DNA from 3 places in the Arthrobacter sp. NPDC056691 genome. Region 2 is predicted to be linked to each of the others. Evidence: riboswitches for the same ligand, from Rfam matches in the RefSeq annotation. Region 2 holds a riboswitch; each other region holds the start of a gene.

Region 1 (3,265 bases), on a different contig from region 2:
GGGTCCTTCCGTAATGCTTTGGGGTGTCTTAGCCGCCGACGCGGATGAAGACGGGGCCGGAGCCGACGTTCACGCTGAACAGTGCGGTGGTTCCGCCGTTCCAACCGCCGTGGACGGCCTGCCCGTTGCCGACGTACACAGCGATGTGGGCCAGGCCCATGCCGCCGTTCTGGTAGTAGGCGAGGTCGCCCGGCTGGGCTTCAGCAGCACTGACGGTGCGGCCGAGGGACAGGTAGCCTGCCGGCCAGCCGTGGTAGTGGATGCCCACGGCGGCGAGTGCGTTGGTGGCCAGCGCGGTGCAGTCCTGGGAGACGCCCAGCTGTGCGTAGGCAGCCGCAGCAATCGCAGCACCCTGGCCGCTGGCAGCCGTGGTCTTCGGCGCTGCCGGGGCAGCGGTCTCGACGGCGGCGGTGGCCTGGACTGCCGGTGCTGCGTCAGCAGCCGGAGCGGCGTCAACCGCGGGGGTGGCTTCCTGGACCTTGACTACAGGCTTGGGAGCCTCGACAACGGGAGCCGGCGCGGTGGAAACAGCAGGCTTCTCGTAGGAGATGGCGATGCTGGAAGCAGCGGAGATGGTGGCCGGCGCAGCGGACTGGACCTCCAGCGTGGAAGCCGGAACGGATTCGCGCTGAACGTTGGCCTCAGCAGCGTTGGCGGCGATGCCGCTGGTCAGGACAAGACCCGAAGCAGCAGCGATAACTGCGGCCTGGCGGCCCATGCCACCGGCGTTGTCGCCGACGGCCTTGGCAATGACAGCCAGCGAGTTGGTCTTGGTGACCTCGGCGCGGTGCCGTGCAATGGTCGCACGTGTAGTCATTAAAGTTTCTCTCTTTCGTGTTCCACAGACCGCGGTAGCAGGCCGTGGGTTATCGACGCGCCGGCATCTTGGGGGTAAGCCGGCCCGCCTCGAATCGGATTTTTAGCGAAGGGTGTAAAAAGCGGACGTGCCCGTTGCGGACACCGCGTGCAGGAGAGTGCCCTGCGAGGGGTTCAGCGCGCTGATCATCATGCCGTTGCCGACGTAGATGCCCACGTGGGCGCCGCCGTTCTGCATGACCAGGTCGCCGGGAGCAGGCGTGGAGGTGGGCTTCATGGCGTTCCACGCGTTGACGCGGGGAATGCTGATGCCTGCCTGTGCGTAAACCCACTGAGTGAAGCCGGAGCAGTCCCAGCCGCTGGGCGTGGTGCCGCCCCAGACGTAGGGGCTGCCGATGCCGGTGTACGCGATTGCTGCCAGTCCGGAAGCTGCTGCGGAGGCCGCACCATCAGTGGACTTTGCGGTGACGGCCTTGGCCGCACCGGCGCTCTCGTCGCCGGCCTGGCCTGCATCGGCCGTCTGGCTCTCATCGTTCGACTGCGGAGCGATGGCTTCGGCGACCGGGGCTGCCACGGTGGTGACAGCAGGACGCTCGAAAGAGACAGTGGCGGTGGGCGCGGCGGTCACAGCAAGCTGTGCGGCCTGGGATCCGGTCTCCGAGGAGGCGGAAACACCAATGTTGGCGTCGGCTGCGTTGGCAGGCATGCCAACACTCAGGATGAGTCCTGAAGCAGCTGCGATAACAGCTGCCTGGCGACCTACTGTGCCGGCATTGGCGCTAACCGCCTTGGACACGGAGTCCAACGGGTTCATACGAACCGTTTGCGCGCGGTGGCGCGCGGCATTGTGGCGTGAAGACACGAAGGTAGCCTCTCCCAATGCCTGCGAGGTGAGCTGTCGGATTCGGATGGGAGTCACCCGGCCGCTCCGCTTCCTGGGAAGCTTTGCGACTTAACCCCAAGGCCTTCTTGCGAAGACCAAAATTGGTTCCCCCGCCCCTGCCAGACGATGTAATGCGAACGGACCTTGAGCGGTGGCAGAGTTAGGCAATCCACTCAAGAGCGTCAACTTCGGAAAAGTTGACGCGGTTTAGACGGTACAGCAGTTCGGAGCCAATGTCACATTCAGGTCACGGCGTGTCACAGGAATGAGAGTGCTCGCTCGACGTGGCTCAGAGCCAGCCGAGGGGATCAACGACGTCCCCGTTGACCATCACCTCGAAGTGGAGGTGGCAGCCCGTGGAGGCGCCCGTGGTCCCGCTGAGGGCGATAACTTCGCCCCGGGTGACCTTCTGGCCAACCTGGACGCTGGAGGACGACAGGTGGTTGTACGTGGTCTCCAGGCCGTTGCCGTGATCGATCACCACGCGGTTGCCTCCCCCATAGGGGTGCCATCCCGAAAAGGTGACCTTACCGCTGGCCGCGGCAAGCACCTGGGTGCCGCACTGGGCAGCGAAATCCTGGCCGCGGTGGAACTCGCCGGCGCCGCCGGTGATCGGACTGACCCGGTAACCGAACGGCGAGGACCTGACCAGCGTGGTCAGCGGGCCGCCCAGGGTACCCACCGAGGCCGAACGGCTGATGCTGCCGGCTGACTGGGCGCTGAGGAGCTGCTTCAGCTTTCCGTCCGGGTCGCCGGTGGTGGAGACGGACGTGCGGCTGAAGTCGATCTTTGCTGCCGCTTCAGCCGAGACCTTCGGCTGGGCCGAGGCAGCGGACGCAGACGCCCCTCCCGGCTCTCCGGCGGCCAGGACAGGGCTGGTGGCGGGGACAGTAACAGTCAGCAGCAGGCCGGTGGCAGCGAGGACTACGCCGGCTTTCTGCCCCACGCCACTGGCCGAGGCAAAATCCGTAACCTGCCGGAAGGGACCCCGGCGGCGGCGCGCTTCACGCTGGGCGTCCCGGGGACGGTCCGCGGCAATGGCCTCCGCGAGGCGCGGCTCCGGAGCGGGACCGGTCGCGCGGCGGCGGCCCCGGGCATTCTGCATGGACAAGTACTGTTTCCTCTCTGGATAGCCTGCGAAGTTAGCTGTCGGATTCGGGTCAGAGAGTTCGGACCCGGTCCGCCGTAACAAGCCGTTCCGGCACAGGGGTATCCCGAGAGGATTCCTTCTGCGGAAAAGACTTGCTGCTGCGGACTTCACCCCAAGGCTGTTGAAACAGCCGGTTGTGGTTCCCCCGCCCCTGCCAGTGGGTGACTCGTACTACTGATCTGCTGGCAAGGTTCGGCTCCAGATCAGGTAACGCTTTAGTATCGGCGTTGCCGTTTAACTATAGGCGATTAAAGAAGCGCAGTAATAATTCCGTTATATTCCCTGTGCAAAAGTGGTAGGTCATCCTGCCTGCAGATGTCAGACAGGAAGCCGCACCCGGCCCACGGGCCCGTTGGGAGCTAGTCCAGGCGCACGAACACGTGCGCGGCAACTTCCGGCGGGAGCTCAAGGGCACC
Region 2 (3,265 bases):
AACGGTGATGCGGAACGAGTGCGGGAACGTGCCGCGCAGGTGGGCGTGGAGCCGGCGCAGGCACTCCTCCAGGTCGCGTTCTTCGTTGTAGACCGGGATGGTCACGTCCAGGACCGGTACCGCGGTGGAGGTATCGATCGGCGACCGCCGCGTATGCCTGATGAGGGTCTGGGACGGGGCATCTCCGGCCGCGCCGGCTCCATGGAGCGCGTGCGGCCGGGTGTGCAGCGGTGGGTGTGGCTGGGTTCCGGAGGCCTGGTCAGTGATGGTCATGCATCAACAGTGGCGGCCGCTGTTATGAGGGTTTTAGGGCGAAGCTGTGCAGGGGCTGTGGAAGTTCTTCAGCGCTCGCTGGCGGCCGGAATGAGCGGCCGGTGGTGGCCGCATTTCTGCACCTCTTTGCCGGCCGCGGGTGGGCACGGACGGCAAGAGGGCCCCGGATCCTGGCGGATTCGGGGCCCTCGGGTCACCTTAAAGCGGTGCAGAAATGCTCGCCGTCAGCCGGTTCGGCCGCGGCAAACCGGTCAGTACCAGTTGTGGGCGAGGTGCCAGTTCAGGGCGCCACACGGGGAGCCGTAGCGCTCCTTGATGTAGTCCAGGCCCCAGTTGATCTGGGTGCGGTAGTTGGTGCGGTAGTCCGCCCCGGCGCTCGCCATTTTCTCTGCGGGCAGCGACTGGACGATGCCGTAGGCGCCGCTGCTGGCATTGGTGGCCGTGGTGCGCCATTCCGATTCCTTGGTCCAGAGCCGCTGCAGGCACTGCATCTGGTCTGCGGACCAGCCAAAGGATCCGAGCTTGGCGGCTGCGTAGGCCTGTGCGCCGGAGGGATCGTTCAGGGCCACAGGCGCAGCGGCCCGGGCCTTTGCGGCCGCCTTGGCCGCGGCAGCTTTCGCTGCGGCAGCCTGGACGGCGGCGGCGTTGGCCTTGGCAACCGCGGCGGCGTTGGCAGAGGCGGTGGCCTTAGCCGCGGCGGCCTTTGCGGCAGCGGCCTGGGCGGCGGCGGCCTTAGCGGCGGCAGCCTTCTTTGCAGCGGCAGCCTTGGCCGCAGACTCCTTGGCAGCGGCCTGGGACGAGGACTGCGGAGCGATGGACGCCGCGGACGGGGCCGGAAGGGCGGAGATCAGCGTCTTGTCGAAGCTCAGCGTCTGCCCGGCGTCCGCGGTGGCCGCTGCCGGCTCGGCGGCGGAAGGCGTGGCCTGGTCGGCCGCGTGGCCTGCGGCGCCGACGCCAACGAGCACCGCGGCGGCAGTGGTCAGGACAGCCGCCCGGCGGCCAAAGGACGGAAGGCCGGAAGTGAGACGGCCCCAGGCCGTCGTAGGCCGGGCCGGTTCGGCGCGGTGCCGGGAAATGCCCTGGCGTGACGTCGTGCGGTCAGACTGATCTGAGGCGCGTTCAGGGCGCGCCTGAGTCTTAAATTCAGACATGGTGGATTGCCTCTCACACCTGCGGAGTTAGCTGTCGGGTTCGGATGAGGTCATCCGGCCGCACGGAAATTCACGTGTCGGCTTCACCCCAAGGGCTGATGCGGAAAGCCCGGGACTCTGGTTCCCCCGCCTCTGCCTGATGTAGCGGAATCCGGGAAGCGGCAGAGCTGGGCGTCAATCCGGAGATGCGGCGCTAGTGGCGGCCGCACCATATCGACGGTACAGGAGGCTTCTGATTAAGTCACATTTAGGTAACGGGAGTCACGGCGTCGGCGCGGCGCCTTGCATGGGCAGCCGGACCGCAAATTCCGTCCGGCCGGGCCGGGACGTGACCTCCACCGTGCCGCCGTGCGCTTCCACGATGGACTGCACGATTGACAGTCCCAGGCCGCTGGTTCCCTCTGCCGAGGCGACGCCAGGTTCTGCCTGCGAAGGCCCTGTTTCTCCCCGCGAATCCGCGGTACGGAGGGCTGTTTGCGCACTGGCGCCACCGGTGGCAGGACCCTTCGCCCTTGCGGAGGCAGGCGCCAGGGGCGGCTGCGCCGGCGTCGCCCGTGAGGCGTCTGCGCGGGCGAAGCGCGCGAAGACCTTGTCCACGAATTCCGGCGGGATGCCGGCGCCGTCGTCCGTGACAGTAATCACAGCGCTGCCGTCAGCCGACCGCATCACGCCGGTGGTCACCGTGGTGCCGGGAGGGGTGTGCTTGCGGGCGTTGGAGAGCAGGTTCACGAGGACCTGGTGCAGCTGCGAGTCGTCGCCCCGGACCGACACGGGTTCCTCCGGGAGGTCCAGATGCCAGGCCCGGTCCGGCGCCATGACTTTTTCGTCACTGACGGTCTCGACCACCAGCTGCGTGAGGTCCACGTCGCTGAGCTTGAGCGGCTGGCCCTCGTCGAGCCGGGCGAGCAGCAGGAGGTCCTCCACCAGGGCGGTCATGCGTTCGGACTGGCTCTGCACGCGTGCAAGGGACCGCTGGCCGTCCGGGGTGAATTTTTCGGTCATGCGCATCAGCTCGGTGTAGCCGCGGATGGCCGTGAGCGGCGTGCGGAGTTCGTGGGAGGCGTCCGCCACGAACTGCCTGACCTTCATTTCGCTTTCCTGCCGCGCCTCCAGCGCATTGGAGACGTTGTCCAGCATCTGGTTCAGGGCGTGCCCCACGCTGCCCACTTCGGTTCCGGGATGGGCGTTCGACGGCGGGACGCGGACGGCGAGTGCCACCTCACCGGCGTCCAGCGGCAGGCGCGACACCTGCGTGGCCACCTCGGAGAGCTGTTCCAGCGGTTTCATGGTGCGCCGGATGAGCACCGTCCCGGCCAGGCCGATCAGCACGAGGCCGCCCAGCGAGACGATGGTGATGGTCCAGACCAGCGAGGTCAGGGTGTTCTGCTTTTCGGCGAGGGGAAGCCCGGTGACGATGACGTCGCCGTAGGGCGCCTGGGCGGCCACGAGCCGGTAGGTGCCCGAGGACAGCTTCCGTTCAACTGGCACGCCGTCGCGTCGGAGCTCCAGGAGGACCTGGTCGTCCGCGGCGGACAGCGAGGCGAGGGTGGCGTCGCTGTCAATGAAACCGGCGCTGATGACGGTGCCGCCCTCGATCCGGGCCGTTACCGTCCCCACCCGCTGGCCGCGTGCGCCCAGCGGATCGGGTTTGGTGCCGGGGTTGCCCAGCGGTGGCCGGCCAAAGTCGCTGGACCGCCGGGCGGCCTCCGTAAGCTGCTTGTCCAGCTGCTGGGTCAGGAAGGAGTCCATCGAGGCGTAGCTGAACAGGCCGATGGCGCCGCAAATCGCCACCAGCAGGGCCATGGCCACGAGGACCAGGCGGGTGCGCAGATGCCAGGTGC
Region 3 (3,265 bases), on a different contig from region 2:
ACGGCGTGGGCGGCGGCGCCGCCGCGCTCGTGGCGCTGCTGGAACTGCCGCATGCGGAGGACGCCTGGGTGCGTGTCGCCGTCGCCTTCACCCTGCTGGTGGGGGCGGTGTCCTTCGCCGGCTCGGCCGTGACGTTCGCGAAGCTGCAGGAGCTCATGACCACCCGTCCCGTGGTGTTCCCCGGCCTGCCGGTGCTCATGGGGGCGGTCCTGCTTGCCGCGGTCGGGGCCGCGTCCGCCGTCGTGACGGGCGGTTCGCTGGTCCTGGCGCTGCTGCTCCTGTTGCTGGGCCTGGCGGCGGGCGTGCTGCTGGTGCTGCCGGTGGGCGGCGCGGATGTGCCGATCGTCATCTCCCTGCTCAACGCGTTCACCGGCCTGGCGGTTGCGGCGTCCGGCCTGGTGCTGGGGAACGTGCTGCTGGTGGTGGCCGGCACGCTCGTGGGCGCCTCAGGCACCATCCTCACCCGCGCGATGGCCGCGGCCATGGGCCGCAGCGTGGCCGGCATCCTGTTCGGCGCGTTCCGGGGAGGTTCGACGGCGGGATCCACGGCCGTGAGCGACCGTCCGGTCCGCTCGTCCAGCCCGGAGGACGTGGCGGTGCTGCTAGGCTACGCGCAGCGCGTGATCATCGTTCCCGGCTACGGGCTCGCCGTGGCGCAGGGGCAGCACACCGCGGCAGAGCTGGCGCAGGCCCTGGAATCCCGGGGCACCCGCGTGGACTTCGCCATTCATCCGGTGGCCGGGCGCATGCCGGGGCACATGAACGTGCTGCTCGCCGAGGCCAACGTGCCCTACGAATCGCTCAAGGAAATGGGCGAGATCAACTCCGAGTTCCGCACCGCCGACGTCGCGCTGGTGGTCGGCGCGAACGACGTCGTGAACCCCGCCGCGAAGACCACGGCCGGCTCGCCGATCTACGGGATGCCAATCCTCGAGGTGGCGGACGCGCGTCAGGTGGTGTTCCTCAAGCGCTCCATGCGGCCGGGGTTCGCCGGGATCGAGAACGACCTCATGTTCGAGCCGCAGACCACGCTGCTGTTCGGCGACGCGAAGGAGTCCCTGACGAAGGTGCTGGGCGCGGTGAAGGCCCTGTAGGGTGTTGGGGTCTGCACCCTCCTGCACTGGTTCCTCAACTGCTTATTCAACCGCCGCCGTTACCGAAATGTGACTTTTGGTGCGGGGGTGCGGTAGCCTCGGCCGGTGCCCTGGTTCCGCTCAGGGCATCCCGGGCAGAATGCCGAGCCCTGCCGCTGACCGGGATCCGTTCGCTATCACCAACAGGCAGGGACGGGGGAACCACCTTAGTACCGGCCTTGCGCGCCAAGGCCTAGGGGTTAAGTCCAGGCGCTGCGCCCAGCAGCGGGCAGGACCGGGTGACTCCCACCCGAACCCGACAGCTAACCCCGCAGGCATGGGAGAGGCACATCAACCATGTCACGTAAGTTCACGCCCGCGCGCCATCGCGCCACCCCGACGACGTCCATCGCCCTGCAGGGCCTGTCGTATTCCTTCAAGTCCAATGCCGCCTCGGTTGCCAAGCCGGCGGCCGCCGCCGCCGTCGCTTCCGGACTCCTCTTCGGCGCGGGGGCACCTGCCCACGCAGGTGCCTACGCGCCCGAGATTCCGGCCAGCGGCGCTGCACAGTCCGCCCCGGCCCCGGCCGCTGCTGCTGTGAAGTCCGTCGCGGGCCAGGCGCTCGCCGCACCCACCCAGGCGCAGGCTCCGGCAGTCCCGGCCCCTGCGCCGGCAGTCCCGGCTCCGGCAGACGGAGGATCGGCTGTTGCAGGCGCGTCGCACACCGTTGCGCCCGGCGACACCCTCGGCGCCATCGCGGCACGCCACGGCGTCAGCCTCGATGCACTGCTCGCGGAGAACGGCCTGTCCCTGGCCTCCGTCATTTACCCCGGTGACCAGATCCTCATCCCGGGGCCCGGCGCGGCCGCGGCTCCCGCAGGGCCGGTAACTCCCGCAGTGCCTGAGGTCCCCGCGGTCCCTGCTGTTCCCGCGGCCCCTGCAGTTCCGGCCGTTCCTGCAGCCCCGGCCGTCCCGGAGCCCGCCGGCATGGGAATCTACAACGCCTCCGCGTCGATAACCCCGGCAACAGCAACCGCTCCGGCAGCCAGCGGCGCGGGCGCAGCCATTGTGGCCTCCGCCAGGGCGCAGCTTGGTGCCACCCAGGACTGCACCGTCCTGGTGGAGCAGGCCCTGCGCTCCGTCGGCAAGTCCGTCGGTGACCTCGCGCCCGCGCAGTTCTACCAGTACGGAACTCCGGTCTCCTCCCCGCAGCCCGGTGACCTGATGATCAGCGGCGGACACGTCGGCGTCTACATCGGCGGCGGCCAGGCCATCAGCAGCGGCATGAACGGCGTCAACGAAACCATCGTGCACCCGGCCTCCTGGCTCACCGGCTCCACTTACGTGCGGGTGAACGCCTAACAGCGGATGCCCGCCTGACCGGCGGCAACCGGACACAGCAGCGGCGGGTGCATCGGCACCCGCCGCTGCTGCGCTTGATGCCCCAACTGGAATACGGGTGGGCCGGGAGCAGCGTGCCGCATAATTTCGCTCCACCTACTTCCGGTGCGGCGGCAGGATCCGGGCGGCGCGGACGACGGCGTCTGTCACCTCCGTGAGGCCCGGCGAGTCCAGCGTCCAAACCTGCCAGTAGAGCCGCAGGTCCTCGCTCCATGCCGGGTCGAGCTCCACGAGAAAGTTCGCCGGGTCCTGCTGGTCCGGCACCATGCCCCAGCCAAGGCCGGCGTGGATCGATTCGACGTACTGGACTGAGTCGGGGATGAAGTGCTGCGGGGGAGTGGCGTCCGGTGCGACCCGTGCGAGGACAGCGAGCTGGTGGGTGTCCTTCCGGTCGTACTGCATGACGGGGGCCGCGGCGAGGGCCTCCGGAGTGGGCCCGCCAGGGAACCATCTGGCCACGAACTTGTGCGACGCCTTGGCCCGGTACACCATCGTGCCGAGCGGCCGGATGGTGCATCCCTGTACCGGCCGGGGATCCGCGGTGACCGCACCGACGGCATCGCCGGACCGCAGCAGGTCGGCCGTGGCGTGCTCATCGTCGCGCAACAGCTCAAGGGCCACGCGGCCGCCGAGCGCAATCTCCCGGTAGGCCGGCGGCAGCCACGTCGCGATCGAGTCCGCATTGGCCACAATGGGAACCCGCAGCCGCCCGGCGCCGGGCCGTCCGCCGTCGTCCTCCCCGGTGGTCTCCGGCCTGCGCAGGGCAAGGACCGCCTCGTCGGCGAGGAGCA

Evidence for each region. A riboswitch is a leader RNA that binds a small molecule or an ion and turns the genes downstream of it on or off. The one in region 2 is predicted to bind cyclic di-AMP.
Region 1: linked by a shared signal. The riboswitch ahead of ACFRAU_RS13705 (C40 family peptidase) and the one ahead of ACFRAU_RS09670 (hypothetical protein) in region 2 are both predicted to bind cyclic di-AMP.
Region 3: linked by a shared signal. The riboswitch ahead of ACFRAU_RS20295 (LysM peptidoglycan-binding domain-containing protein) and the one ahead of ACFRAU_RS09670 (hypothetical protein) in region 2 are both predicted to bind cyclic di-AMP.

The regions. Positions count from the first base shown of each region.
Region 1 is NZ_JBHTXX010000015.1:81,012-84,276, reverse strand. It holds gene ACFRAU_RS13710 (NlpC/P60 family protein) at 29-817, opposite strand; gene ACFRAU_RS13705 (C40 family peptidase) at 920-1,612, opposite strand; cyclic di-AMP (ydaO/yuaA leader) riboswitch at 1,683-1,876, opposite strand; gene ACFRAU_RS13700 (M23 family metallopeptidase) at 1,989-2,804, opposite strand; cyclic di-AMP (ydaO/yuaA leader) riboswitch at 2,816-3,057, opposite strand; gene ACFRAU_RS13695 (metal-dependent transcriptional regulator) at 3,209-3,265, opposite strand, start outside.
Region 2 is NZ_JBHTXX010000009.1:19,617-22,881, reverse strand. It holds gene ACFRAU_RS09675 (glycosyltransferase) at 1-273, opposite strand, end outside; gene ACFRAU_RS09670 (hypothetical protein) at 525-1,424, opposite strand; cyclic di-AMP (ydaO/yuaA leader) riboswitch at 1,430-1,581, opposite strand; gene ACFRAU_RS09665 (ATP-binding protein) at 1,686-3,265, opposite strand, start outside.
Region 3 is NZ_JBHTXX010000031.1:15,432-18,696, forward strand. It holds gene ACFRAU_RS20290 (NAD(P)(+) transhydrogenase (Re/Si-specific) subunit beta) at 1-1,094, shown strand, start outside; cyclic di-AMP (ydaO/yuaA leader) riboswitch at 1,256-1,424, shown strand; gene ACFRAU_RS20295 (LysM peptidoglycan-binding domain-containing protein) at 1,431-2,435, shown strand; gene ACFRAU_RS20300 (ArgP/LysG family DNA-binding transcriptional regulator) at 2,571-3,265, opposite strand, start outside.